2 regions of the Lysobacter sp. P5_B12 genome follow, and region 1 is predicted to be linked to the other one. Evidence: predicted binding sites of a transcription regulator. Region 1 holds the regulator's gene; the other holds the start of a gene.

What was found. The regulator HrcA, encoded in region 1, represses chaperone genes, less so after heat shock. The targets are predictions, from matches to a motif close to TTNGCACTCNNNNNNNNNGAGTGCNAA.
Region 2: groES (co-chaperone GroES) is a predicted target of HrcA. The motif match lies at 1,530-1,556, and genes of this name have one in related genera.

Annotation. Positions count from the first base shown of each region.
Region 1 is NZ_JBFULG010000004.1:108,132-111,541, reverse strand. It holds gene dnaK (molecular chaperone DnaK) at 1-275, opposite strand, end outside; gene grpE (nucleotide exchange factor GrpE) at 382-885, opposite strand; gene hrcA (heat-inducible transcriptional repressor HrcA) at 972-2,027, opposite strand; gene recN (DNA repair protein RecN) at 2,109-3,410, shown strand, end outside.
Region 2 is NZ_JBFULG010000005.1:44,060-47,469, forward strand. It holds gene groL (chaperonin GroEL) at 1-1,137, opposite strand, end outside; gene groES (co-chaperone GroES) at 1,194-1,481, opposite strand; gene AC1DOM_RS09510 (helix-turn-helix transcriptional regulator) at 2,095-2,523, shown strand; gene cutA (divalent-cation tolerance protein CutA) at 2,588-2,914, shown strand; gene AC1DOM_RS09520 (protein-disulfide reductase DsbD) at 2,933-3,410, shown strand, end outside.

The DNA.
Region 1 (3,410 bases):
GCGTAGGACACCAGGCCGATGTCCTTCTGGACTTCGGCATCCTTGAACTTGCGGCCGATCAGGCGCTTGACCGCGAAGAAGGTGTTCTTCGGGTTGGTGACCGCCTGGCGCTTGGCCGAGGCGCCGACCAGGACTTCGCCGTCCTTGGTGTAGGCCACGGTGGATGGGGTGGTGCGATCGCCCTCGCTGTTCTCGATGACGCGCGCCTTGCCGCCTTCCATGATCGCCACGCACGAGTTCGTCGTGCCCAGGTCGATGCCGATGATCTTGCCCATGTTGTCTCCCTCCGAAACTTTATGAATTTTTGTCGGCGCGGTACGCCGGAATGCTTGGGAAATAAGGTTCCACGCGGCTGCTTCAAGAGGCCGCGGGATTAACCGTTCAGTCGTGCTTCGCCACGACCACCAGTGCCGGGCGCAACAGGCGCTCGTTCAGCACGTAGCCCTTCTGGAAGACCTGCACGACGCTGCCCGGGGGCAACGCGCCCGCCTCGACCATGCTCATGGCCTGGTGGCGATCCGGATCGAAGCTCTCCCCGGGATGCGGGGCCACTTCGAGCAGGCCGTTGGACTCGGCGATGCGGTGCAGTTGGCGGAGCGTGAGCTCCAGGCCCTCGCGCAGCGGGTCGGCCTTCTCGGCCGCCGCCAGGCCCGCTTCCATGCTGTCGAACAGCGGCAGCAGCTCGGAAAGCAGGCGTTCGTTGGCGAACTTGCGCGCCATTTCCACGTCGCGGGCAAGGCGCTTGCGCTGGTTGTCGAGGTCGGCGCGCTCGCGCAGTTGCTCGGCGCGGAGTTGTTCGATCTCGCCCCGCAGGGCTTCGATCTGGTCGTGCGATGCGTCCTCGCCGTCGAGGGCGGCGTCTGCATCCTGGGGTTCCTGGATCATGCGAATCGGTCCGTTCGGCGGCGTCCTCGCCACCCGTGGTCTCAGCGATGCGGCCGGACCGACCGGCTTTCAAGCCCCGGGGGCGACTATCCGCCCGAGTTCGACTCCAGCGCCTTGCCGAGCACGCCCGCGGCCGCCTGGACCACCGGGATCACGCGGTCGTAGGCCATGCGCGTGGGGCCGATCACGCCCAGCACGCCCAGGACGCGGCCCCCCGCGGCGTAGGGCGCGGTGACCAGCGAGACCGATTCCAGTGGCGCGACCCCGCTTTCCTCGCCGATGAACACGCGCACCCCGGGCGCGCGCGCGGTGCGTTCGAGCAACTGCAGGATCTCGCGCTTGCGGGAGAAGGCCTCGAACAGATCGCGCAGGCGGTCCAGGTCGGACAGGTCCTGCACGCCCATCAGGCGCGTCTGGCCGGCAAGCACGACGTCGTCGCCCAGGTCCGGCGCGAGCGCCTGTTCGGCCAGCTCGACCGTGTGCGCCATCAGCGTTTCCATTTCCATGCGCGCCGCGCGCAATTCATGCACGAGCGTGGCGCGGATGTCCTGCAGCGGGCGGCCGGCGAAATGCTGGTTGAGGTAGTTGGCGACGCGTTCGAGCTCGCTGGCATCCCAGGTCCGGCGCGTTTGCAGGATGCGGTTCTGCACGTCGTTGTCGGCGAAGACCACGATCGCGAGCACGCGGTTGGCTTCGAGTGCGACGAAGTCGATGTGGCGGAAGGCGAACTGCTCGCGCCGCGGCACGCCGACCACGCCGACGAAATGCGTCATCGCCGACAACAGTTCCGATGCGCTGCCCAGCAGCGCCTGCGTCCCCGACCCCACCGGCAGCTCCTGCCGCAGGCGGACCAATTCCCCTTCGGGCAGTGGCTTGACCTGCACCAGCGAGTCGACGAACACGCGGTAGCCCTGCGTGGTCGGGATACGCCCGGCGGAGGTGTGCGGCGAGGTCAGCAGCCCGCCTTCTTCCAGGTCGGAGAGGATGTTGCGGATCGTGGCCGGGCTGATGTCCAGGCCCGCGTGGCGCGCCAGGGTTTGCGAACCGACTGGCTCGCCGTCGCGGATGTAGCGCGCGATCAGCGTGCGCAGCAACTGGCGTGCGCGCGGATCGAGGTCGACATCGGAGGGACGGGAGGCCATGCGGTCGGTATAAGCCCGCCGCGCACCCCGCGCAACCGGCAATCTCTTCGGGCGAGACGAAAGACCGTTTACGCTAACGCCATGCTCACGCACCTCGCCATCCAGGACTTCGCGGTCGTCCGCGCCGCCGAACTCGATTTCGGCCCAGGCCTCACCGTGATTTCCGGCGAAACCGGCGCCGGCAAATCGCTGCTCGTCGACGCGCTCGGTTTCCTCTCCGGCGCGCGCGCCGACGCCGGCGTGGTCCGGCACGGGGCGCAACGCGCCGAATTGATCGCCGTCTTCGCACTCGACGATGCCCCCGACGCCGCCGCGTGGTTGCGCGAACAGGAACTCGACGACGACGGACAGGCCTGCCAACTGCGCCGCACCCTGCGCGCCGACGGCGGTTCGAAGGCCTGGATCAACGGGCGCCCGGCGACGATCGCGCAATTGGGCGAACTGGCGGGCCTGCTCGTCGAAATCCACGGGCAACACGAACACCAGGCCCTGATGTCGCGCGGCAGCCAGCTCGCGCTGCTCGACGCCTTCGGGCGCAACGAGGGCAAGCTGTCCGACGTCCAGGCTGCGGCGCGCAAGTGGACCGCCCTGGTGCGCGAACGCGACGCCCTGTCGCAGCGCGGCGACCCCGGCGATCGCATCAACTTCCTCGAACACCAGCTCGCCGAATTGCGTCGCGACGCAATCGAACCCGACGCATTCGCCGAACTGATCGCCTCGCACAAACGCCACGCGCACGCCGCCGGCCTGATCGCCGCGTGCGATGGCGCCGGTGCGAGCCTCGGCGGCGACGACGGCCCCTCGCTCGGTCGGCAATTGCAGCAGGTGCGCAACGAACTCGCGCGCCAGGCCGAACACGAACCGCGCCTGGCCGAAATCGACGGGATGCTCGAGATCGCCGCCATCCAGATCGACGAAGCGGCCTCCCTGCTCGAACGCGTGCGCGCCGACCTCGACATCGATCCCGCGGCGTTCGACACGCTGGATCGCAAACTCGTGCAGTTGCACGACCTGGCGCGCAAGCACCGTGTTCCGCCGGAGGCACTGGCGTCGCAACGCGATGCCATCGAAGCCGAAGTCGCCGCGTTGCAAGGTTCGGAAGAACGCGTGCGCGCGCTCGATGGCGAAATCGAAAGCGCACGCGCCGCGTGGCAAACCGCCGCGACCGCGCTGACCAAGGCGCGCACGAAAGCCGCCGATGCGCTGTCGAAAGCGACCACCACGCTCATCGGCGAACTGGGCATGGGCGGTGGCGGCTTCTCCGTCGCGATCGAACCCAACGCCGCCGCCGATCCGGATCCGCAAGGCGCCGAGCGCGTCGAATTCCTCGTCGCCGCCAACCCCGGCCAACCGGCGCGCGCGCTGCGCAAGGTCGCCTCGGGC
Region 2 (3,410 bases), on a different contig from region 1:
GATCACCGCAACGCCGCCGGCGAGCTTGGCGACGCGCTCCTGCAGCTTCTCGCGGTCGTAGTCCGACGAGGTCTCTTCGATCTGCGCCTTGATCTGCTTGATGCGCGCTTCGATGGCCGTGCTGTCGCCGGCGCCGTCGATGATCGTCGAGTTTTCCTTGGTGACCTGGATCTTCTTGGCGCGGCCCAGATCCTTGATCGTCGCCTTCTCGAGCGAGAGGCCGACTTCCTCGGAGATCACGGTGCCGCCGGTGAGGACGGCCATGTCTTCCAGCATCGCCTTGCGACGATCGCCGAAGCCCGGGGCCTTGACGGCGCAGACCTTCACGATGCCGCGGATGGTGTTGACCACCAGCGTTGCCAGCGCTTCGCCTTCGACTTCCTCGGCGACGATGAGCAGCGGCTTGCCGGCCTTCGCCACGCCTTCCAGCACGGGCAGCAGGTCGCGCACGTTGGAGATCTTCTTGTCGTGCAGCAGGATGAAGGGATCATCCAGCTCGGCCGACATCGACTGCTGGTTGTTGATGAAGTACGGCGAGAGGTAGCCGCGGTCGAACTGCATGCCTTCGACGACGTCGAGCTCGTTTTCCAGGCCCGAACCTTCTTCGACCGTGATGACGCCTTCCTTGCCGACCTTCTTCATCGCTTCGGCGATGATGTTGCCGATCGACTCGTCCGAGTTGGCCGAGATCGTGCCGACCTGCGCGATCGCCTTGTCGTCGGCGGTCGGCTTGCTGATGTTCTTCAGCTCGGCGACGGCCGCGGTCACGGCCTTGTCGATGCCGCGCTTGAGGTCCATCGGGTTCATGCCGGCGGCGACCGCCTTCATGCCTTCACGGATCAGCGCCTGCGCGAGCACGGTCGCGGTGGTGGTGCCGTCGCCGGCGTTGTCGGACGTCCTGGACGCGACTTCCTTCACCATCTGCGCGCCCATGTTCTCGAACTTGTCGGACAGCTCGATCTCCTTGGCGACGGACACGCCGTCCTTGGTGATCGTGGGGGCGCCGAAGCTCTTCTCGAGCACGACGTTGCGGCCCTTCGGGCCCAGGGTGGCCTTGACGGCATTGGCGAGCACGTTGACGCCGCGCACCATCTTGGCGCGCGCGTCCTCACCGAAACGAATTTCCTTGGCAGCCATTGCGGATTACCTCAGTAGAAAGTTGCTTGTGTACGTTTGGATGCGAAGGGCGAGACTCAGCCGAGGACGGCGAGGATGTCGTCTTCCTTCACCACGAGGTATTCGGTGCCATCGAGCTTCACTTCGGTGCCGCTGTACTTGCCGAAGAGCACCTTGTCGCCGGCCTTGACCTTCGGGCTGCGCACCGAACCGTTGTCCAGGACCTTGCCTTCGCCGACGGCGACGACTTCGCCCTTGATCGGCTTCTCGGTGGCCGAATCCGGGATCACGATCCCGCCGGCCGACAGCTTTTCTTCTTCCATGCGCTTGATGACCACGCGGTCGTACAGCGGCTTGATGTTCATTGACAACCCTCGCAAGTGCTTGATGCGGTTGGTGAAAGGCCGCAAATTCTAGCAGTCGCTGGAAACGAGTGCCAAGAATTCGCGCAAATGAAGCCCGCGGTGCGGGTCGGCGACTCTAATCGGGGTGCGGCCCCGGGCTTTCAAGGGCGCGTGCGTATTCGAATGAAGGAACCCCTCCCCCGCTTGGCGCAGGGGGGAAGGGCGGAGGAGGGGTTCCGCGGAGACGTGGCCCGGAAAAAAGGGCGCGCACGTGGCCGTGCGCGCCCTGGGGTCGGGAGTTGCCGAGTCCGTGGCGGGCGATCCCTCGCCGTCCTCCACCCCCAGTCCGTTGCCTGATCGAAAAGTTCCTTTCGACGGAGTGGAGAATTGCGGACTTCGTCGCCGTTGTGAAGGGTGGTGGCGGCCGTGAAACGGTGCTTGTTGGTAGCTAAAACCAGTATTTACAGCCTGTGTTCCAGTGCCCGGCTCACTCCCGCTACCAAAAGTAGACAGGTTGCTGCCATTATCATTCACGGGGTGAACAGCGGTAACATTGTCGCTTCATACCGGCAGTTGCCGTGTGTAACGTGCGGACACGCCTTCACTTGGCACGGATTTTTCTACGTAGCCCATCATGACTTCCCAGCAACGCATCCGGCTAGCGCGCCGCCACGCCGCCATGTCGCAAACCCAACTCGCGCAGGCGGTGGGCGTGCAACGTAGCGCCGTGAGTCACTGGGAAGCGCCGCAAGGCAAGAATCCGAGCGTCAAGCACCTGCGCGAAATCGCGATGGTGACCGGCGTGCAGTTCGAATGGCTGGCCACGGGCCGCGGCCAGATGGCGCCCTCGCGCGAAACGGTGCTCGACTCGGTGGCGGCGGTCGATGCCCTGCTCGTCGACGACTCGCTCGAACAACGCCTGCTCGTGGCCTTCCGCGAAGCCCCGGTGCGCGCGCGCCTGGCGCTGGTCGAACTGATGGAAGAACTCGCCAGCCAGCGCACGGGCCGCCCGCGTGCGAAATCGCTGATGACCAGCGACGCGTATTACGACAGCCTGGACTGACGTCGGCACTTAGCCCGGCCGCGGGACGCGAGTACGCTATGGCGCCCCCGTTTCGGCGCCCGTCGTGAACGCTCTGCTCTGCATCACCACCTGTCCGGATCTCGACACTGCGCAACGCATCGCCGATGCGTTGGTCGAAGAGCGCTTGGCCGCGTGCGTGAATCTCCTGCCGGGCATGCAATCCACGTATCGCTGGCAGGGCAAGGTCGAACACGCCGCCGAAGTGCTGCTCCTGGCCAAGACCACGCGCGTGCGCATGCCCGCGCTGCAGGAACGCATCGTTGCGCTGCACCCCTACGAACTCCCGGAAGTGCTGGCGGTCGAAGCCGGCGGCCTGCCCGCGTACCTGCAATGGATCGCGCGCGAAACCGATCCTTCCGTCCCAGCCTGACGACCACACTTCATGACGATGTTCTTCCGACGCGCCGCGACGGCTTTGCTTGCCCTGCTCATGGGAACGGTGTCGCTGGCGGCGAATGCCGTCGATGAGAGAGACCTGCTGCCGGTCGACCAGGCCTTCGCGTTCGACGCCAAGGCGGCCTCGCGCGATTCCATCGCACTGACCTGGAAGATCGCGCCGGGTTACTACCTCTATCGCCATCGCACGTCGGTGGAATCGGCCGACTTCGCAGGCGCGTCGTTGCAGATGCCGCCCGGCAAGCACAAGCACGACGAATTCTTCGGCGATGTCGAAACCTATCGCACCTTGCTGGAGGCGAAGGTCGTCGGCACGCCGTCCGCCGATGCGCGATCGGTGACGTTGAAGGTGAAGTACCAGGGTTGCGCCGATGCCGGCGTGTGTTATCCGCCGCAGATGCGCACCGTGCAGGTGGCGCTGCCTTCGCAAGCCGGCAGCCTGCTCGATGCGCCCGCGACCGGTGGATTGC